3 regions of the Pseudomonas edaphica genome follow, and region 1 is predicted to be linked to each of the others. Evidence: predicted binding sites of a transcription regulator. Region 1 holds the regulator's gene; each other region holds the start of a gene.
What was found. Region 1 encodes FliA, which starts transcription of late flagellar genes. Its sites were predicted from a motif close to CTAAAGTTTNNNNNNNNNNNGCCGNTAA; they were not measured.
Positions count from the first base shown of each region.

Region 1 (7,287 bases):
GCACCCTGACTGATTTGTCGCGGGGCAACCTGGGTGTGCCGTTGTTGTTGCTGGTGATGCTGGCAATGATGATGTTGCCAATGCCGCCGTTCCTGCTCGACGTGTTTTTCACCTTCAACATTGCGCTGTCGGTGGTGGTGCTGCTGGTCTGCGTGTATGCCCTGCGGCCGCTGGATTTCGCCGTATTCCCGACCATTTTGCTGATCGCGACCCTGCTGCGCCTGGCGCTGAACGTGGCATCCACGCGGGTGGTGATGCTCCACGGCCAGGACGGCCACGCCGCCGCCGGTAAGGTGATCCAGGCCTTTGGTGAGGTGGTGATCGGCGGTAACTATGTGGTCGGTATCGTGGTGTTCGCGATTTTGATGATCATCAACTTCGTGGTGGTGACCAAGGGCGCCGGGCGGATTTCCGAGGTGAGCGCGCGGTTTACCCTCGACGCCATGCCCGGCAAGCAAATGGCGATCGACGCTGACCTCAACGCCGGCCTGATCGACCAGAACCAAGCCAAATCCCGTCGCCTGGAAGTCGCCCAGGAAGCCGAATTCTATGGCTCCATGGACGGCGCGAGTAAATTCGTGCGCGGCGACGCCATCGCTGGCCTGTTGATCCTGTTTATCAACCTGATCGGTGGCATCGCGGTCGGGATCTTCCAGCACGGCATGACCTTCGGCGATGCGGGCAAGGTCTACGCCTTGCTGACTATTGGTGACGGTTTAGTGGCGCAATTGCCATCACTGTTGTTATCCACAGCTGCAGCCATCATGGTCACCCGTGCTTCGGGCTCCGAAGACATGGGCAAGCAGATCAGCCGCCAGATGTTCGCCTCGCCCAAGGCGCTGGCCGTAGCCGCCGGCATCATGGCGATCATGGGCATCGTGCCGGGCATGCCGCACGTGTCGTTCCTGAGCATGGCGGCCATGGCCGCCGGTGGTGCCTACCTGTTCTGGCGCAAGCAAAATGCGGTCAAGGTCCAGGCCCAGCAGGAAATCGCCCGCCAGCAAGACTTGCTGCCATCCCCGGCCCGCGCCCAGGAAACCAAGGAGCTGGGCTGGGATGACGTGACCCCGATCGACATGATCGGCCTGGAAGTCGGCTACCGCCTGATTCCGCTGGTGGACCGCAACCAGGGTGGCCAACTGCTCGCGCGGATCAAGGGTGTGCGCAAGAAGCTGTCCCAGGACCTGGGCTTCTTGATGCCCACCGTGCACATCCGCGACAACCTTGATTTGGCCCCCAGCGCCTACCGCCTGACCCTGATGGGCGTGATCCTGGCCGAAGCCGAGATCTACCCGGATCGTGAGTTGGCGATCAACCCTGGCCAGGTGTTCGGCACGCTTAATGGCATTACCGCCAAAGATCCGGCTTTTGGCCTGGAAGCGGTATGGATCGAAGTCAGCCAGCGCAGCCAGGCACAATCGCTCGGTTACACCGTGGTCGACGCCAGCACCGTGGTCGCTACCCACCTCAACCAGATCCTCTACAAGCACTCCCATGAGCTGATCGGCCACGAGGAAGTCCAGCAATTGATGGGTTTGCTGGCCAAAGCCTCGCCGAAACTGGCCGAAGAACTGGTACCCGGCGTGCTGTCGCTGTCGCAGTTGCTCAAGGTGCTGCAAGCCTTGCTCGCCGAACAGGTGCCGGTGCGCGACATTCGCAGCATTGCCGAGGCCATCGCCAACAATGCCGCCAAGAGTCAAGATACTGCCGCTTTGGTGGCCGCGGTGCGTGTCGGGTTGTCCCGCGCCATCGTGCAAAGCATTGTAGGCATTGAGTCTGAGCTGCCTGTGATCACCTTGGAACCAAGGTTGGAACAAATATTGCTCAATAGTATTCAGAAGGCCGGACTTGGCCAGGAAGAGGGCGTTCTGCTGGAGCCAAGCATGGCTGAGAAACTGCAGCGTTCGTTGATCGAAGCCGCCCAGCGTCAGGAAATGGCGGGCCACCCGGTGATTCTGCTGGTGGCAGGCCCGGTTCGAGCGATGTTGTCGCGGTTTGGTCGCCTGGCAGTTCCGAATTTGCACGTTTTGGCTTATCAGGAAATTCCTGACAATAAGCAAGTGACTATCGTCGCGACAGTAGGGCCCAACGGCTGAGGTAGTGGGTTATGCAAGTTAAGCGTTTTTTCGCCGCCGATATGCGTCAGGCCATGAAACTGGTACGTGATGAGCTGGGCGCCGATGCCGCGATTATTGGAAACCGTCGCATTGCCGGCGGTGTCGAGCTGACGGCTGCCCTGGATTACACCCCGTCGGCGCTGGCGCCGCGCGTGCCGAACATGGAACTCGAAGACGAACTGCGCAAGACCGCTTCGCGCATTGTCTCGGCCCAGGCTGAATTGAGCATGCGTGGCGACAGCGATGCCAGCACCAATCGCCAATTGTTCGCCGGCCTGCCGCTGACCGCCGCCGAGCCGTTGGTAGAACCGACCTTCAAAGAACCGCCTCGTCCTGCAGCGCCAGCCCCGGCCGCCGCTGTCGACCAGCGCGCGCTCGACTCGATGCGTTTTGAACTCAATGGCCTGCGTGAGCTGCTCGAAGTGCAGTTGGGCTCGCTGGCGTGGACGCAACTGCAAGGCAGTAAACCGCACCAGGCCAACCTGTGGCGTCGCCTGCAACGCATCGGCCTGTCCGGCCCGTTGTCGCGCGATTTGCTTGCACTGACGGCTGAAGTCGAAGAGCCGCGCCAAGCCTGGCGCATGTTGCTGGCGCACCTGGCGCGCATGATCGCCACGCCGGAAATCGAACCGCTGGAAGAGGGCGGTGTGATTGCCATGGTCGGCCCCGCCGGCATGGGCAAGACCACCACCCTGGCCAAGCTGGCCGCGCGTTATGTGCTCAAGTACGGCGCGCAGAACATCGCGCTGGTGAGCATGGACAGCTATCGCATCGGCGCCCAGGAGCAGCTCAAGACCTTGGGCCGCATCCTCAATGTGACAGTGACCCACGTCGACCCGGGCCAGTCCCTGGCCAATGCGCTCGACCCGCTGCTGCGCAAGCGCGTGGTGTTGATCGACACGGCCGGCCTGCAAGCCAGCGATCCGGCACTGCGCATGCAGCTTGAAAGCCTGGCCGGGCGTGGCATCAAGTCGAAAAATTACCTGGTGCTTGCAACCACCAGCCAGAAACAGGTTCTTACCGCTGCCTACCACAGCTACAAACGCTGTGGCCTGGCCGGTTGCATTCTCACCAAGCTCGACGAAACCGCGAGCCTGGGCGAGGTGTTGAGCCTGGCGATCAGTCATGAGTTACCGGTTGCCTACCTGACCGACGGGCCGCGGATCCCGGATGATTTGCATCTGCCGCGCCGTCATCAGTTGGTCAGCCGTGCTGTCAGCGTGCAAATGCAAGAAGAGCCTAGCGAGGAAGCGATGGCCGATATGTTCGCCGACCTTTACCACAACCCGGCTAAGCGGGTGGGGTGAGGCAGGATGAACACCGTGAAATGTATCTACATCGATGGTCTGCAAGCGATTCACGCGGCCAAGCCATGTAGCCTGCGTCTAAGCAAGACAAGGTAAAGAAATAAAATGGGCAGCATGCATCCCGTACAGGTGATCGCGGTGACCGGCGGCAAAGGTGGCGTCGGGAAAACTAACGTGTCAGTGAATTTGTCCCTGGCCCTGGCAGAGCTTGGCCGTCGCGTCATGCTGCTGGATGCTGACCTGGGCCTGGCGAACGTGGACGTTCTGCTGGGGCTGACACCCAAACACACCCTTGCCGATGTGATCGAAGGCCGTTGTGAGCTGCGCGATGTGCTGCTGCAAGGCCCCGGTGGCATTCGCATCGTGCCGGCTGCCTCAGGCACCCAGAGCATGGTGCACCTGAGCCCGGCGCAGCATGCCGGCCTGATTCAGGCGTTCAGCGACATCGGCGACAACCTCGATGTGCTGGTGATCGACACCGCCGCCGGGATCGGCGAGTCCGTGGTCAGCTTCGTGCGCGCAGCCCAGGAAGTGCTGCTGGTGGTGTGCGACGAACCCACGTCGATCACCGACGCCTATGCCCTGATCAAACTGCTTAACCGTGACTACGGCATGAACCGCTTCCGCGTGCTGGCCAACATGGCCCAAAGCCCGCAGGAAGGGCGAAATCTGTTTGCCAAGTTGACCAAGGTCACGGATCGCTTCCTCGATGTCGCCTTACAATACGTGGGCGCAGTTCCTTATGACGAGTGTGTGCGCAAGGCTGTGCAAAAGCAGCGTGCAGTCTATGAAGCGTTCCCTCGTTCGAAGTGCGCATTGGCGTTCAAGGCTATTGCTCAGAAGGTCGATACTTGGCCGTTGCCTGCCAACCCTCGGGGGCATCTGGAGTTTTTCGTCGAGCGATTGGTGCATCAGACGAGCGCGGGACCTGTGCTATGACATCCAGCGGCTACAACCTTTACAAAAAGTCGGCACGTGACAGTCAGGGCGAACTGATCGAGCGCTATGCGCCCTTGGTCAAGCGCATTGCCTATCACTTGCTGGCACGCCTGCCTGCCAGTGTGCAGGTTGAGGACTTGATCCAGGCCGGCATGATCGGCCTGCTCGAAGTGTCGACCAAATACGACGCGAGCAAGGGCGCGAGTTTCGAGACGTATGCGGGTATTCGCATACGCGGTGCGATGCTCGATGAAGTGCGTAAAGGGGATTGGGCGCCGCGTTCGGTACATCGCAATACGCGTATGGTCAGTGACGCAATTCGTGCAATTGAAGCAAAAACCGGTCGTGACGCTAAAGATCATGAAGTTGCGGCCGAACTCCAATTGAGTCTCGACGATTACTACGGGATTTTGAACGATACCTTGGGCAGCCGCCTGTTCAGTTTCGACGACCTTTTGCAGGACGGCGAACACGAAGGGCTGCACGAGGACGGCGCGAGTGCACATCTGGAACCGTCGCGCGACCTGGAAGACGAACGTTTCCAGAGCGCGTTGGCGGAGGCGATTGCCAATTTGCCGGAGCGTGAGCGACTGGTGTTGGCGCTGTACTACGACGAAGAGCTGAACCTCAAGGAAATCGGTGAGGTCCTGGGGGTCAGCGAATCGCGTGTCAGCCAGCTGCATAGCCAGTGCGCCGCCCGCTTGCGGGGGCGATTGGGAGAGTGGCGCGCGCGCTGACAGGCAGTGTGGGGACACTGCAGACGCTACCGCAAAGGCTCTACGCTTTTGCGGGTTCGTGCCGTGGTGCCCTGGGCAGTCCTTTTTGTGTAACGCCTGTTGATTGAAATGGCGCGTCCAGGTGCTGGGCGCGTTTAAGACTGCTTGGAGGTCGAATTGGACAAGAACATGAAAATCCTCATCGTTGATGACTTCTCAACGATGCGGCGGATCATAAAAAACCTGTTGCGTGACCTTGGGTTCACCAACACGGTCGAGGCGGATGACGGCCTGACGGCGATTCCGATCCTCAACAGCGGGAGCATCGACTTTCTGGTAACCGACTGGAACATGCCGGGCATGACCGGTATCGACTTGCTGCGTCACGTGCGCGCCGATGAAAAACTGCGCAGCTTGCCTGTGTTGATGGTGACCGCCGAAGCCAAGCGTGAACAGATCATCGAAGCCGCCCAGGCCGGGGTTAACGGTTACGTGGTCAAGCCATTCACTGCATTGGCCTTGAAAGAGAAGATCGAAAAAATCTTCGAACGCATCCACGGCTGATGTCACCACGGGGGAGCTATGGAGCATAAAGAAACGTCACAGGGCGATTTTGAATCGACCCTGAAAAAGCATGCTCACCAGTTGGTCGACAGCCTTGAAAAAGGCCAGTTCGGCGACGCGGTGCAGTTGATCCATGAGCTTAACCAGACCCGTGACCGCGGCCTGTATCAGGAAGTGGGCAAGCTCACACGCGAGCTGCACAGTGCAATCGTCAATTTTCAGATTGACCCGCACATGCCCCAGGCCGAAGAAATCTCGCAGATCACCGATGCCACCGAACGCCTGTCCTATGTGGTCCGGCTGACTGAGGCGGCGGCCAACCGCACCATGGACCTGGTGGAAAACGCCACGCCCTTGGTCAATGGCATGGCCACCGAAGCTCAGGCGCTCAGCGTTGACTGGGGCCGCTTCATGCGCCGGGAAGTGGGGGCTGAGGAGTTTCGTGAGTTGGCGCGTCGGGTCGAGGCTTTTCTGTCGCGCACCGAACAGGAAAACCGCACGGTGGCCAGCAACCTCAATGACATTCTGCTGGCCCAGGATTACCAGGACCTCACCGGTCAAGTGATCAAGCGCGTGACCCAACTGGTCACCGAAGTGGAAAGCAACTTGCTCAAATTGGTGCTGATGGCCGGCCAGGTCGACCGTTTTGCCGGCATCGAACATGACCGCGCAGCGATCCTCTCGGAAAAAGATCCACAAAAACATCTCGCCAAGGGTGAAGGTCCGCAGATTCATGCCGATAAACGTGAAGACGTTGTGTCAGGTCAGGATGACGTAGATGACCTGTTATCCAGTTTAGGCTTCTAAGGAGCACCCACATGAGCTTCGGCGCCGATGAAGAAATCCTTCAGGATTTCCTTGTAGAGGCCGGCGAAATTTTAGAGCAACTGTCCGAACAACTGGTCGAGCTGGAAAGCCGACCGGATGATGCGAACCTGCTCAATGCAATTTTTCGCGGTTTTCACACTGTAAAAGGGGGCGCCGGCTTCCTCCAGCTCCATGAGCTGGTGGAGTGCTGTCACATCGCCGAGAACGTGTTCGACATCCTGCGCAAGGGTGAGCGTCACGTCGACTCGGAACTGATGGACGTGATTCTCGAAGCATTGGATGCGGTCAACGGCATGTTCAGCGAGGTGCGCGAGCGTGCGCCGATCACGGCCGCCACGCCGGAGCTGCTGGCTGCGCTGGCACGCCTGGCCGAACCTGCCGATACCTCGGTTGCGCCGGTCGCCGCGCCTGAGCCTGAGGTTGAAGCCGAGCCGGATGTGACCGACAGCGAGTTCGAACAGCTGCTCAACTCCCTGAGCGCGGTGAAAGCCGAAGCTGAAGCACCGCAAGCGGTGGCTGCGCCTGCCGTGCCGACCAGCGAAGACATTACCGACGCAGAATTCGAATCCCTGCTCGACCAGTTGCACGGTAAAGGCCAGTTTGCGCCGGACGCCGTGGCACCTGCTGCTGAGTCGGCAGCGCCTGCTGCGTCTGCCACATCTACAAGCGCCACCGACATTACCGACGACGAATTCGAAGCACTGCTCGACCAATTGCATGGCAAGGGCACGTTTGCTGCCGAAGCCTTGCCGGAAGTCGCCGCCATCGCAGCCGCACCTGCCGCCAGCGCTGCGCCTGCCAGCGTTGAGCCTGCCG
Region 1 is NZ_OZ255725.1:5,182,018-5,189,304, forward strand. It holds gene flhA (flagellar biosynthesis protein FlhA) at 1-2,096, shown strand, start outside; gene flhF (flagellar biosynthesis protein FlhF) at 2,108-3,424, shown strand; gene fleN (flagellar synthesis regulator FleN) at 3,530-4,363, shown strand; gene fliA (RNA polymerase sigma factor FliA) at 4,360-5,100, shown strand; gene ACQY47_RS23705 (chemotaxis response regulator CheY) at 5,269-5,643, shown strand; gene ACQY47_RS23710 (protein phosphatase CheZ) at 5,662-6,450, shown strand; gene ACQY47_RS23715 (chemotaxis protein CheA) at 6,462-7,287, shown strand, end outside.

Region 2 (7,287 bases), 2.5 Mb from region 1:
ATTTCCCAGTGAAAACGTATCGCCAGCAGCCGCAATAAAAAGCCGCTGAACAAAGTCAGCAGAATCGCCTGCTCGCTGGGCAGTTGCAGATACAGGCACAACATGTAGAACCAGGCGGCGAGAAACGACACGCTGGCGTACAGCTCGCGGCGAAAGATCAGCGGGATGTCGTTACAGAAGATATCGCGCAGGATGCCGCCGAATACGCCCGTGATCACGCCGCTGACTGAAGCCACCAGCATGCCGTGACCCATTTCCAAAGCAGTCATGCAGCCGATCAGGGTAAACGCCACCAGGCCCAAGGCGTCCAGCGCCAGGAACAGCGAGCGCAGACGGCGCATCAGCGGTGCAATAAAGATCGTCACCAGCGCGGCGATCGAGGTCAGCACCAGGTATTCCGGGTGTTTGACCCACGTCAGCGGGTAATGCCCCAACAGTACATCGCGCACCGAACCGCCGCCCAGCGCCGTGACGCAGGCGATCAGCACCACGCCAAACCAGTCCATGCCACGGCGCCCGGCGGACAGCGCGCCGGTCATGGCTTCGGCGGTGATGGCGATGAGGTAGAGCATCAACAGCATGATGGCGATCCTTGCGAATAGGCGCGCATTCTAATCATTGGGTGATGGCACCAAAAGGGGGCAGCAGGCGAAAGACCGTATCGACAGCATCGCAGGCAAGCCAGCTCCCACATTTGAATGTGTTCACAAGTCAAAGTGTGGGAGCTGGCTTGCCTGCGATAGGGCCTGGTATCTACACAACTTGAAGGCATCCAGATTTCCCTGTGGCGAGCAGGCTTGCCCTGCGTTGGGCTGCGAAGCGGCCCCAGTAAAGACACTGCAATTTTCCTGAAAGAACTCAGCGTCTGGATTTGGGGCTGCTTCGCAGCCCAACGCAGGGCAAGCCTGCTCGCCACAACAGCCCACTTACCACAGACTTTGTTTCAACCGGCTGCGTAGACACCAATGCTGCAATGGGGCCAGAGCAGGCGCCACAGATTCAAGCCTTGATGAAATGCTTGCGGTAATGCTGCAACTCGGCGATCGACTCGCGAATGTCATCCAGCGCCAAATGCGTGCTGCCTTTGTGGAAGCTGTCCTTGACCTCCGGCGCCCAGCGCGCCGCCAGCTCTTTGAGTGTGGACACGTCCAGGTTGCGATAGTGGAAGTAGCTTTCCAGCCCCTTCATGTGCGTATAAAGGAAGCGACGATCCTGGCAGATGCTGTTGCCGCAGATCGGCGACTTGCCCTTGGGCACCCACTTTTCCAGGAAGGCGATGGTTTCAGCTTCGGCCTCAGCCATGCTGATGCGGCTCTCGCGCACGCGCTGGGTCAGGCCCGAGTTGCCGTGGGTGCGGGTATTCCACTCGTCCATGGTGGCCAGTACAGCGTCGCTGTGATGGATGGCGATCACCGGACCTTCGGCCAAGGTGTTGAGGTTGCTGTCGGTGACAATGGTCGCCATCTCGATGATGACGTCGGTGTCGGGGTTCAGACCGGTCATTTCCAGATCGATCCAAATCAGGTTCTGTGGGTTTTGCATGGCTTGATTCTCTTGGCCCTTGGCTTAGCTGCGCAGTTTAGCAGGCGGGGGCGTGCTAGACTCGCGACCGTTTTACCCAACCTTTGCATTATCGACACGGAACACCAATGGCCAAACGCCAGCTCAATCGCCGCCAAAACTGGCGCATCGAAAAGATTCAAGGCGAACGCGCCGCTCGCGCCGCCAAACGTGAATCCTCCGCCGTGGAAGCGCTCGAGGGCGGCGACCTGGGGCCTGAACAAACGGGCCTGGTGATCGCGCACTTTGGTGTGCAGGTCGAAGTCGAGGCGCTCGAGGGCGAACTCGCAGGCTCGGTGTCGCGCTGCCACCTGCGCGCCAACCTGCCTGCGCTGGTCACCGGCGACAAGGTCGTGTGGCGTGCCGGCAACCAGGGCATCGGCGTGATCGTCGCCCAATTGCCGCGCACCACCGAACTACGCCGCCCCGACAGTCGTGGCCAGCTCAAGCCAGTGGCGGCCAACGTCGACATGATCGTGATCGTGTTCGCGCCGCTGCCCGAGCCGCACGCCAACCTGATCGACCGCTACCTGGTCGCAGCCGAGCATGCCGGCATTCGCCCGCTGCTGCTGCTGAACAAATTCGACCTGATCGATGAGCAGAACGCCCCGGCGCTCAACGCGTTGCTGGCGGTCTACCGCACCCTGGGTTACCCGGTGCTGGAAGTGTCGGCGCATCACGGCAATGGCATGGAACAACTGCAACAGCAGTTGGACGGGCGCATCAGTGTGTTCGTCGGCCAGTCTGGCGTGGGCAAGTCATCGCTGGTCAACAGCCTGCTGCCGGAAGTCGACACCCGTGTCGGCCCGCTGTCGGAACTGTCCGGCCAGGGTACCCACACCACCACCACCGCGCGGTTGTTCCACTTCCCCGGCGGCGGTGAGTTGATCGACTCCCCAGGCATCCGTGAATTCGGCCTCGGCCACGTCAGCCGCAGCGATGTGGAAGCGGGCTTCATCGAGTTCAACGACCTGATCGGCACCTGCCGCTTCCGCGACTGCAAACACGACCGCGAGCCGGGCTGTGCGTTGCTCAAGGCCCTGGAAGATGGGCGTGTGCAGCAGCAGCGAATGAACAGCTATCGGTCGATTATTGCGAGCTTGCCGGAGAGCAGCTACTAACGATCCACTTCTTGATACACATAAACCAGTGTACTGAAGCCCCTAGTCCATTGATTTAATAGGAGCAGGCATCAAGAATCCGGACCAACTGGGTGGCTCATACGCACAAGCCAGCTTGTATTCGGATTTCTCGATGCGCATAATTGCTCCGTCACCAGCGAAAGCTGGCAGGAGTCTGGATCCTTTTCGGGGTTGATCCAGCGGCGCAGAAGGGGCGAAGCAAGCTCCACTGCGCGTCGAATGAGGCCGCCTTCGGGCGGCTTTGCTTTTTGTGGGGCATTAACAACTGCACAGAAAGACTCGCTCCAAGGGCCGGGAGTACTTCGTGCCGCGCCAGTGCGTGGAGGACATGCGAGGTGTCATCAGCGGCGTCAAAGCCTACCTTCCTCTCTGAACACAAATGAAAACGCCCCGACATAGTCGGGGCGTTTTCATTTACAACCAACAAAGACCGCTTACGAACCCGGCGTTGGCGCAGGCGCCGTAGGGTCTTTCACCCCGCCGTCATCAAACAGGTTCAGCTTCTGCCGCAGCTCATGGGCCGGCAGCGGCTCCTGACCTGGCGGAATGGCATTCGGATCGGCCGGCACTTCACCCGGTGCGCCTTCGCCCTGGGTCGGTGCCGCAGGTGGTGGCTGATCACCTTCAATCGCACGCTGGGCTTTTTTAGTCAGCACCACGATATCGATACGGCGGTTGATCGGGTTGAACGGGTCTTTAGGGTCAAACAACTGCGAGGACGCAAACCCCACCACGCGCGCCACTTGCGGGTCGGGATAGCTGCCCGCCACCAGCGCACGACGGGCGGCATTGGCGCGGTTGGCCGAAAGCTCCCAGTTGCCGAAGTCGCCTTGGCCCGCATAGGGCTTGGCGTCGGTATGACCGCTGATGCTGATCTTGTTCGGCACCGCCTTGATGGTGTCGGCCATGGCCAGCAGGATATCTTCGAAGTACGGTTTCAAGCGCGCACTGCCGGAGTCGAACATCGGCCGATTGGCCGCATCGGTGATCTGGATGCGCAAGCCTTCGGGGGTGATCTCGAAGGAAATCTGATCCTTGAACTTCAGCAGCTGCGGGTTTTCTTCGACCTTGGTCTGCAGTTCCTGCAGCAACAACTCCAGGCGCTCTTTCTCGACCTGCTCGGCCATGCTCTCGACGGTGTCGCGCTCGATCGGGATGTTTTCCTGCGGCGACTCGGTCTTGACCTCGGGGTTGATGGTGCGCTCAGGCGCCAGTTGCGGCGAGCCGCCCAGGTCGATCACGAAGGGCGTGCCGCTTTCCGAAAAACCAATCGGGTCTTTGAAGTAACCGGCAATGGCGATCTTCTGCTCGGGCGTGGCGGTCGACATCAGCCACAGCACCAGGAAGAACGCCATCATCGCCGTGGCAAAGTCGGCGAAGGCGATTTTCCAGGCGCCGCCATGGTGCCCCGCAGCGAAGCGCTTGACGCGCTTGATGATTATCGGCTGGTTGTTTTCCATGACTTAGCGACCGCGAACCGCTTGTTCCAGCTCGGCAAAACTTGGGCGATGCTTCGGGTACAGCACCTTGCGCCCGAACTCCACCGCCAGCGATGGCGGCATGCCGGACGCCGAAGCCACCAGGCAGGCCTTGATCGCTTCGTACAAATTCACTTCTTCCTTGGCATCGTGGGCCAGGGACGTGGCCAGTGGGCCGAAGAAACCGTAGGCCGCGAGGATACCGAAGAAGGTACCGACGAGGGCCGCGCCCACGTGCATGCCGATAGCCTTCTGGTCGCCCTCACCCAGGGATGCCATGGTCACCACAATGCCCAGTACCGCCGCAACGATACCAAAACCGGGCATGCCGTCGGCGACGCCGGTCACGGCGTGGGAAGGATGTTCCAGCTCTTCCTTCAGGCTGAACAGCTCCATGTCGAACAGCCCTTCCAGCTCGTGCGGGGCCATGTTGCCGGAGGACATGATGCGCAGGTAGTCACAGATGTAGGCGGTCATGCGCTCATCTTTGAGCACGGCCGGGTACTTGGCGAAAATCGGGCTGGCGGCAGCGTCTTCGATGTCGCCTTCGATGGCCATCATGCCTTCGCGGCGGCTCTTGTTGAGGATCTCGTAGATCAGCCCCAGCACTTCAAGATAGAACGTGTGAGAGAAGCGTGAGCTGAACATGCCCAGCGACTTTTTGATCACGTGCATGGTCATGTAGCCGGGGTTGGCCTGCAGGAAAGCACCAAACGCGGCGCCGCCGATGATCAGCACTTCGAAGGGCTGGATCAGCGCGGCAATTTTACCGTGGGACAGGACGTACCCACCGAGCACACTTGCGATGACGACGATGATGCCGATAATTTTAGCCATAGGAGATTGGTACTTGCGCCGTCGGGTTCATGGACATAGTGGGTGCTGCAGAAAACTCTTGTTCTACTTATCGGCAAAACTGCGCCAGACTATAGCCCGTTAAGGCGAAAAGCCAATTCGGCCCGTTCCGGGCGTGTAGAACGCAAGTGATGATCGCGCCCCAATCATGGCAAACGAAACGACAGTTCCAAATACAAAACCCACCACCCTCGCCGCTTGGATCAAGCGCCTGGACGATGTGCTGCTGCCTGTTCCTCAGGCTAGTCACGAACGCGTGTGCAAGGCCATCCGCGACAGCCGCAGTTCATTGCGAGATATTGCCGAGCTGATGCAAAACAGCCCGGCACTGGTGCTCAGTGTGATGCGCGAGGCCAACAGCCAGGCGCACGGCAGCCTGTCGGGGCCGGCGGAAAACCTCGAAGTGGCGCTGAACCGCCTGGGTCTCAAACGCGCCGAAGAATTGCTCGCGCGCCTGCCCTCGGTGCCGGAAAAAGACATCCCGGTGGCTTTGCGCCAACTGCTGCTGATAAGCCAACACGCCTCACAGCAAGCCAACGGTTTGTTCGCCAGCCGCCTGGCGCGGCTGTGGCAAGACATCCATTGGGGCAGCCTGCTGTTTCTGTCGCCACTGTGGCCGCTGGCCGTGGCCTACCCCAAACTCCTGGAAGAATGGGAACTGCGGGTCATCCACAAAGGCCAGTCGGCGCACAAGGTCGAGCAGGAACTGTTCGGTGTACGCCTGCTCGACTTGTGCCTTGGCCTGACCGAAGCCTGGCACCTGCCGATCTGGGTGTCCCAGGGCTACAACCTGCTGCTGACCGAGCAGCGCTTGCTGGTCAAGGCGCTGCACATCGCCCGCGAAGATGACGCGCTGCGCCAGCAGCAATTGCTCGATGCCGAACCCAACCTGCGGCGCTGGTTGAACCAACCCGCCAACACCGTGCTGCTGGCCAACGGCCTGGCGATGTCGGCCCAGGAATCCTGGACCTGCCCGCACACCGAGCGTTGGCAATACCTTACCGCGCTGTACCTGCAAGCGCCGCTGTGTGACGTGCAGCAGCAGGTTCACCAACAAGCGGTCACCAGCGCGCGCACCACCTTGATGCCGGACCTCTGGCACCCGGCGCTGTCGCTGATCTGGCCGTGGCACGTGCAGAAGGTCCATCGCGGCCTGCTGCCCGCACCGCCGCCCACTGCCGAAGCATTGGCCGTGTGGCGCAAGCGCTGCACCGAGTTGCTGGTCGAACCGAGCCGCTTTGCCAACGCCATGCACTTGACCACCTGCGCCAAGGAAGCCTTGGTCGCCAGTGGCATGCAGAGGGTGCTGCTCTTTATGGCCGACCGCGCCCTGAGTACCTTGCGTGTGCATCAGGCCGATGGCTTGCCCAAGGACGCTGCCAACCTGAGCCTCGACGTCGTCAACAGCACACTGCTGCAACGCTTGCTGGAAAAGTCCGCCCAGGTGCGCCTCACGCCAGACAATCACGCGCAATTTTCTGCGCTGCTGCCGCCGATCCTGCGCCGCTGGTTTACCGGTGAACACCTGTTGCTACGCTCTCTGAGCTGCAATGGCCGCGTGGTGATGCTGATGGTCGCCGACCAGGGCGGCGGGCCGTTCTCGGAAACCACCGTGCAGGCTTTTGGCAAAACCGCTCAATGCATCGAGAAAGCGCTGCACAGCTTTACCAACCGCAGCGCCTGATGCTTGCGCTACAATCGCCCTCTTTTATCACCAACATTTGTGCCCAGGAGACCTCACATGCCTGACTTCTCTGGCTTGCCGCTGGTGATCGAGTCCAGCGACCTGCTTGGTCGCCTGGATGCCGAACACTTGATTCTGGTGGACCTCACCAGTGCCGCCCGCTACGCCGAAGGGCATATCCCCGGCGCGCATTTCGTTGACCCCAAGCGCACCCAACTGGGCCAGCCGCCAGCACCCGGCTTGCTGCCGCACAAGGCCGACCTGGAAAAGCTGTTCGGCGAACTGGGCCACACCCCGGACGCCACTTACGTCGTCTATGACGACGAAGGCGGCGGCTGGGCCGGGCGGTTTATCTGGCTGCTCGACGTGATCGGCCACCAGAAGTACCACTACCTGGATGGCGGCCTGCTGGCCTGGCTGGACGAAAAACACCCGGTATCCACCGAAGTGCCCGCCCCGGTTGGCGGCCCGGTCAGCCTCACGCTGCACGACGGCCCCACCGCCACCCGCGAATACCTGCAAAGCCGTCTCGGCGCCGCCGACCTGGGGATCTGGGACGCACGCGGCC
Region 2 is NZ_OZ255725.1:2,648,851-2,656,137, forward strand. It holds gene ACQY47_RS12090 (trimeric intracellular cation channel family protein) at 1-584, opposite strand, end outside; gene orn (oligoribonuclease) at 1,000-1,542, opposite strand; gene rsgA (small ribosomal subunit biogenesis GTPase RsgA) at 1,650-2,681, shown strand; gene motB (flagellar motor protein MotB) at 3,137-4,162, opposite strand; gene motA (flagellar motor stator protein MotA) at 4,166-5,017, opposite strand; gene ACQY47_RS12115 (HDOD domain-containing protein) at 5,184-6,719, shown strand; gene rhdA (thiosulfate sulfurtransferase) at 6,777-7,287, shown strand, end outside.
Region 2: the regulator FliA is predicted to act here: its motif matches at 5,085-5,112, upstream of motA (flagellar motor stator protein MotA).

Region 3 (7,287 bases), 1.5 Mb from region 1:
AATGCCTGGCCAAACTGCGCAACCTTCTGGCCGATGCTGCCCAGTCCGAGAACCCCCAGGGTTTTGCCATACAGATCGCCACCCAGCCCGACCTGCCAACCGCCGGCGCGCAGTGAGTTGGCTTCGGCCAGCAGGTTGCGGGTCGAGGCCATGATCAGCGCCCAGGTTAACTCCGGCGCCGCCTGCTTGTAGCTGTCGGTGCCGCACACCTGGATGCCCAGGGCTTTAGCGGCGGCTATGTCGATAGCCGCGTTGCGCATGCCGCCGGTCACCAGCAGTTTCAGCTTGGGCAGGCCTTGTAACAGGGCCTGATCGAAGGTCGAGCGCTCGCGCATCAGGCAAATCACGTCGAACCCCTGCAAACGTTCAACCATCGTGGCGGTATCGGCGGGGTAATCGTGCAGAAAATGCACCTGGCCCACCGCCGCCAATGCCGACCAATCCACCACACCACTGGCCACATTCTGCCAATCATCAATGACTGCGATCTGTACCGACATTCAGGAGTGCCTCGAAAAAGGTTGAATTAAAGGGTGTTTAACCCCTGTAACAGTGCCTTATGAAACTGCGCCGGTTCTTCCATCTGCGGTGCGTGGCCCAGGCCCGGGAACTCCACCAGGGTCGCATGGGGGATCAGCTTGGCCACCTGCTTGCCCAGCACGTCGTAGTGACCGAGCCTGGCCTTGACCGCCGGCGGCGCGATATCGCTGCCAATGGCGGTGGTGTCGGACGTGCCGATCAACAGCAGCGTGGGCATCTGCAAATCCTTGAACTCGTAGTACACCGGCTGGGTGAAGATCATGTCGTAAATCAGCGCCGAGTTCCATGCGACCTGGGTATGGCCCGGGCCATTATTGAGGCCGGCAAGCATGTCGACCCAACGTTCGTATTCCGGCTTCCAGCGCCCGACGTAGTAAGTGTTGAGTTCATACTGGCGAATGCCGTCGGCGCTGAGTTTCAACTCGCGCTCATACCACTGGTCGACGCTGCGATACGGTACGCCCAAGGCTTTCCAGTCTTCCAGGCCGATGGGATTGACCATTGCCAACTGCTCGGTTTGTTGCGGATACAGCAGTGCATAACGGGTGGCGAGCATGCCGCCGGTGGAATGGCCGATGAGGGTGGCCTTCTGAATGCCGAGTTTCTCCAACAGTTGGTGGGTGTTGATCGCCAGTTGCTGGAAGCTGTACTGGTAGTGGTCCGGTTTGCTGGAGGTGCAAAACCCGATCTGGTCCGGCGCGATCACACGGTAACCCGCTTCGCTCAAGGCCTTGATCGAATCTTCCCAAGTGGCGCCGCAAAAGTTCTTGCCGTGCATCAACACCACGCTGCGGCCATTGGCACGGCCCTTGGCGGGCACGTCCATATAACCCATTTGCAGGGTTTTGCCTTGGGACTGGAAACTGAAATGTTCGACCGGGTAAGGGTATTGAAAGCCTTGCAGCTCGGGGCCATAGGCAGTGGCAAGGGGGGCAGCGGCGAGGGCGGGAGCGGCGCTCGCCGTGAGCAGGCCGGTGATGCAAAAGGCGCGGATTAGCGACATGAACAGGGCTCCGGAAGGAATGCCCGGATGCTGTTGCGAGGGGATTAAGTGGGGATTAACACCCAGTGCAGGGTCAGCGCCGCCAGCACGCTATAACGCAGGCTCTTGGCCAGCGTGACCAACAGCAAAAACCGCCACAGCGGTTCGCGCATTACCCCAGCGACCAAGGTCAGCGGGTCACCGATGATCGGCACCCAACTGAGCAATAACGTCCAGTGCCCCCAGCGTTCGTAATGGCGACTGGCCTTGTCGAGCTGCTTTGCGCTGACCGGAAACCAGCGGCGATCCTTGAAGTGTTCAACCCAGCGGCCCAGCCACCAATTGACCACCGACCCCAGGACATTGCCCACCGTCGCAATACCCAGCAGCAGCCACAGGCCATAGTGGCCGCTGAGCAATAAGCCAACCAACACGGCTTCCGATTGCAGTGGTAACAAGGTTGCTGCGCCAAAGGCGGCAAAAAACAGCCCCAGGTAACCGGCGAGCATTAATCAGTGGGCCGGGTAGTCAGCCACCACCACATCCTGACCGTCGCGCGTCAGGCCGATGACCTGGTAGGTCTCGCGGCGGTCACCCATTTCCATACCGGGCGAGCCCATGGGCATGCCGGGCGCGGCAATGCCTAGCAGATCATCACGTTTGCGCAGTGCCAGCACCTGCTCGGCGGGCACATGGCCTTCGACGAACTTGCCGTCGATCACGGCGGTATGGCACGAGCCCAGGCGCGGCGCTACGCCCAGGCGCTGCTTGACGGCGCTCATATCGGCTTCGACATGGTCATTAACCTTGAAACCGTTGGTTTCAAGGTGACTGATCCATTTTTTGCAGCAACCGCAGTTGGCGTCGCGGTGCACGTCGATTGGGATCAGGTCGGCCGCCTGGGCCAGTGTGGTGGTGAACAGGGCGCAAAGTAGGGCCAGTCGCAGGGGGTTTTTCATGTGGGGCTCGTGGGCAAGAGGACGGCGTCGGGATTTTGCGGCGATCATGACGACGTCATCGCAGGCAAGCCAGCTCCCACAGGGTGAGCGGGGTGCCAGTAATGTTTCTAAATTATACGAAAGCCGCGTTTTCAAGGCGGTGCTTGAGTTGGTCCAGCGCAATGGTCGACAGGTCGATCATGCGCGCGTGCAAGGTGGCCAATTGCAATTCGGTCTCGTAGGTGAGCACCCGTTTGAACAGCGTGCCGCCACGGTGGGGTTGTAGGAAGTAGTGAATCGAACCGTCTACCGCGAGGGAGGTGAACACGGTCTTGAATTCACTGGGGCGGCGGGCGATTTGTACGCGATAGCTCATGGGGACGCGCACGCCCAGCAGGTCGATGATTTCGGTAAAGCGCGTGCCGGCCGGCAGTGAGCCGGTGGTGCCGGTGTCGGCACTCAGGGAGGTGGGGTGCCACTCGTGCCAGCGATCCGGCTGGGTCACATAGTCGTAGATGACCTCGATTGGCGCCTGGATAAAGCGTTCCTGACTGATCCGCTCCAAGCGGGCCGAATGCTCAGCTGCATGCATGACACACCTCCTGTGTGGCGAGAGTTTGTCCTGAGAGCTGTCAGAATAGTCCCACTCCCGCGCATTGCACGGGAGTGTCTCAGTCTTTTATCAGCGCACCTTGAAGCGGCCCATCAATGCAATGACCCGGCCATTGGCATCCAACAGGCTCTGAGTGTTGGTTTGGGTGGCGTGGCCACTTTCTACCAACTCATCGACCATCTGTCGGATCTGCACCATGCTGCGGTTGATCTCCTCGGTCACTGCGCTTTGCTGCTCGGCCGCCGTGGCGATCTGGGTGCTGAGGTTATTGATATGGCTGACGGAACCGGCCATCTCATCCAGCCCGGTGTTCACCCGCGCCGTGGCATCCGCCGCCGACTGGCAACTGGCCTGGGTGTTTTCCATGGCCGCCACCGACGAACTCACGCCGGTGGTCAGGCGTGCGAGCATTTCGTTGATCTGCGAGGTGCTGGCCTGGGTGCGTGCCGCCAGCGCCCGTACTTCATCGGCCACCACCGCAAAACCACGGCCTTGCTCGCCAGCCCGCGCTGCTTCAATGGCTGCGTTAAGCGCCAGCAGGTTGGTCTGGCCGGCAATCGCGCCGATCACACCGAGGGTTTCGGTGATGCGTGCCGCGTCCTGGCGCATGGCCTCCACGGTGTGGGTGGCGCTGGCGACTTCGCCGATCAAGGCGCTGACACTGGTGGACGCTTCGCCCACCACCACGCGGGAGCGGTCGGCATGCTCGTTGGCGCGCTGGGTGAACGAGGCGGTTTCCGCCGCGTTTTGCGCGACGGTGTCGGCAGTCGAGCTCATTTGCGTGATGGCGGTGACGGTCTGGTCGGTCTCCGAGGCGTGGCGCACCAGGATCTGGTTGGTGTGGGCCGATGTCTGCTGCAGTTGCGCCAGGCTCGACGACATGGCGCCCGTGGCCTGGGTCACTTCACCAATCATGTTCTGCAGGTAGACGATAAAGTGGTTGACCGAATGGCCGATGGCGCCCAGTTCGTCTTCGGCGCGAATGGTGATGCGCCGCGTCAGATCGGCGTCGCCGGCTGACAAGGCATCGATATTGGTCTTCAACGACTTCATGCGCTGCACCAGTTGGCGGATCGCAAAAGCGGCCAGCAGCACCAGCAGCAACACCATGGGGATTTGTATCAGGGCCAGGCTGCCGAGCACGTCATCGCGTTGGGCGGTGATCAACGAGGTCGGCAGGGCGGTGGCGAGGAACCACGGCGTGCCCTCGATCGGGCGCAGGTAGAAGGTGCTGGCCACGCCTTGGTTGTCGAACTCGTTACGCACAAGCCCTTGGTCACGATGGGCCAGGGCTTTACTCACTTGGGCGGCAAACGCCGAGGTGCTGGCCAGTTCGCTGATGTTCTTCAACACCACCGGGCCGCTGATGCGCGAACTGTTGCTGATGATCTTGCCGTCGCCTTCAACGATCAGCATCTGACCGCCGATGTCTTTTTCCTTGCTGGCCACCAGCTCATTGAAGAACCCCAGGGTTACGTCAATGGTGGCCACGCCATAGGCTGCGCCATCGCGCTGAATGGCCATGGCACAATTGGTGCGTGGCTCCTGGCTGGCGTCGTCCTTGTAGGCGGCGGCCCAGGCGCACTGGCCGCGCGGCGAGGCGAGGCCGCCTTTGTACCAGCTCTGGTCGTAGTAGTTGGGCGCAGCGTCGCTGTTCCAGAACGTGTTGACCGCCAGTTTGCCCGACGCATCACGGTGCCAGAAGGTGCTGAACTTGTTGCGCCCTGGGGCGCGCTGGTTGGGCAGTGGCCAGATACCGCCGCCGAAGACTTTCAGCTCGCCATACTGGTCCACCAGGCCGGGCAGCACCTTGTCGATGGCATCGCTGTCGAGCAGGGGAATGGTTTGGGTGATGCTGCGTTGTTGGGCTTGAACCTTGTTCAGTTCGCCCTGGATGCGCTCAGCCACTTCGGCGACGCGGTTGAGCACCACCTGTTCTTCGGTATGGCGCAGCGTGGGGGCCACCAACTGGCCGATACCGACGACGGTCAACACCAATATCAGCAGGACGAACAGCACCAGAAACAAGGTGTAGCGGGTTTGGATGGAGCGCAGAGGGGGCATGGGATCGTCCTTACGAAGCGTTATTATCGACGCGGCTTTGTTAGAGCTTCGTAGGGCTATCGGCTTGGGGAGAAGGAGCTTTAGGTACGATGGTGCAAAGTTGTTGGGTGAGCGGCGACCTTGCTGGCGTTTGCTGCAAGGTCACCGAATGGAGCCGCGGTTAGCCGAACAACTCTATTCGTCAGCCTTACCCGGCTTCACCTCAGTGAAAGTTGAACCTTGGGTGCGGTCGAACTGATCATTGGCTCCGGCGACAATGCTGTCCTGGCTCGAGTTATGCAAAATGCGGTCGTTACCCTCGCCGGTGAAAAAGTGCGTGCGGTCATAGCCCCACAAGCGGTCATCACCGTTGCCGCCATGCAGATAATTGTCTCCGCTACCGGCCATGAGTGTGTCGTTGCCATCGCCACCGTCCAGCTTGCTCCATTTGTGCGCATCGCTGAACCCGGCCTCGAGAACATCGTCACCCTCGTCGCCGATTAGGACGCTATTGCCGGTACCACCGTAGAGCCTGTCATCTCCTTCGTTACCTTCTGCATAGCCAAAGTTACTGCCCAGCCGCAGGGTGTCGTTACCGCGTTGCCCGCTAAGGCCGGTAACGCCTCCGCCGGCCTGGAGTGTGTCGTTGCCATCGCCACCCTCAATGAACACGTAATGCTTGACGTCATCATCGATGATAACGCTGTCATCACCGCCATTTGTTTTGATGAACAGACTGTTGTTCAAGCTTTGTTGTGGCGGGATATCCACCACATACGACTGGCCATTCACGATGAACTGCAATTTGTCCCCTGGCCAACTGCGTACGCGGAGGGTGTCGGCGTCGTTGCCGGTTTCCACCAGCAGTCGATTGGCAACAATCTTCGGTTTATCAGGGTACGCCGTGCTCCAGGTGATTTCCCGGCTGAAGGTCACATCGCCCTTTTTGAGCAGTTCATGTGTTCTAACGTCTCGTGCGCCTGGCGCCAGGTCAGACGGTGGGTCATAGGGGGAGCGTGTGGGTGTGACCGGCTCGACGCGGGGTACAAGGTGACCCGGGGTTGTTGGGGCGTAAGCGTAGGGAACGAGCATAGTGATGTCCTTCGATGACCAGAGTAGAAACCTGACAGAATTTCAGGGCTTCTCTTTACGTGGACGATCGAGGCGCAAGCGTTCCTGGCAATCGCGCAGAGCTTGCGTCTGGATATTTCGCTCGCCCTTTGATGGTTTCAAGCGTCACCTGGCTTGTGCGAAGTGACGCTCGAACGTAAAGGGTCAGACCAGGTAGCTCTTGCGTAAAGGCCGGCCCATCTCACGGTGCATGCCGTTTTCCGTGAAGTGTTCGGGGTTGATGGTGGTGGGCGGGGTAGAGGGGTCGTTGTCAAAGTCAAAAGGCTGTGCGGTGCTGCCCGGTAAACCTACGACCTGAAACTCAACGTTTTTGACTGCGCGTGTAAACGCAGGATCATACGCCGACCTCTCCGAGGTTTGGCCGGGTAGGTTCGTCCCAGTCGCGCCATTGTAGGCATGCCCGATTTCATGCACTAAACCAACGACTGGAGGTATAAACAGCAGGCCTCTCTCATCGCCTAAAACAGTCGGATCGTAATACACCACCCCCGCGTCGGCACGTGAGCCGGGCCGGTTGTGGGCGATCACGCCGTATCTTGGGTCCTCAGCACTTATGTTGCGCTCACCGGCGCGCTGAACTCGGCCCAGTTCGCGGCTGCGAAACAAGTAGTGGCTTCCATCGCTCGACGCCTGGATCTCAACCTTGCCCCCGGCTTTCAGCGCTTCCTTGTCCATGTCCCTGAGTATCTTTTGCCCATTGGGCGAGCTGCGCAGGAATTCGAAGTCGTCATCAACGTGCTGTTGGAATTCAGCGCGACCACTGACTTTGAAACCATCATTACCCGCGAAGCTTGATTTTACCTCGACAAATTTCGAACCCTGAGACCGGTCGTAGGCGTCTCCAGCTTTCGCATAAATAAGATCGCCAGGTCGGTTATTCCAGATCCGATCCCGGCCTTTACCCGTGTAAAAAGTCGTACGATCTGACCCCATTAGCTCATCGTTACCCTTGCCGCCGTGAAGCACAGTATGCCCGCTGCCGGCGTACAGGTGGTCGTCGCCGTTGCCGCCATCAACATAGCTTTGCTTGCCAGCCGGCC
Region 3 is NZ_OZ255725.1:168,507-175,793, reverse strand. It holds gene ACQY47_RS00865 (D-2-hydroxyacid dehydrogenase family protein) at 1-500, opposite strand, end outside; gene ACQY47_RS00860 (alpha/beta fold hydrolase) at 527-1,543, opposite strand; gene ACQY47_RS00855 (YqaA family protein) at 1,588-2,031, opposite strand; gene ACQY47_RS00850 (DUF411 domain-containing protein) at 2,035-2,481, opposite strand; gene ACQY47_RS00845 (SRPBCC family protein) at 2,594-3,052, opposite strand; gene ACQY47_RS00840 (methyl-accepting chemotaxis protein) at 3,143-5,137, opposite strand; gene ACQY47_RS00835 (calcium-binding protein) at 5,312-6,208, opposite strand; gene ACQY47_RS00830 (M91 family zinc metallopeptidase) at 6,392-7,287, opposite strand, start outside.
Region 3: the regulator FliA is predicted to act here: its motif matches at 5,194-5,221, upstream of ACQY47_RS00840 (methyl-accepting chemotaxis protein).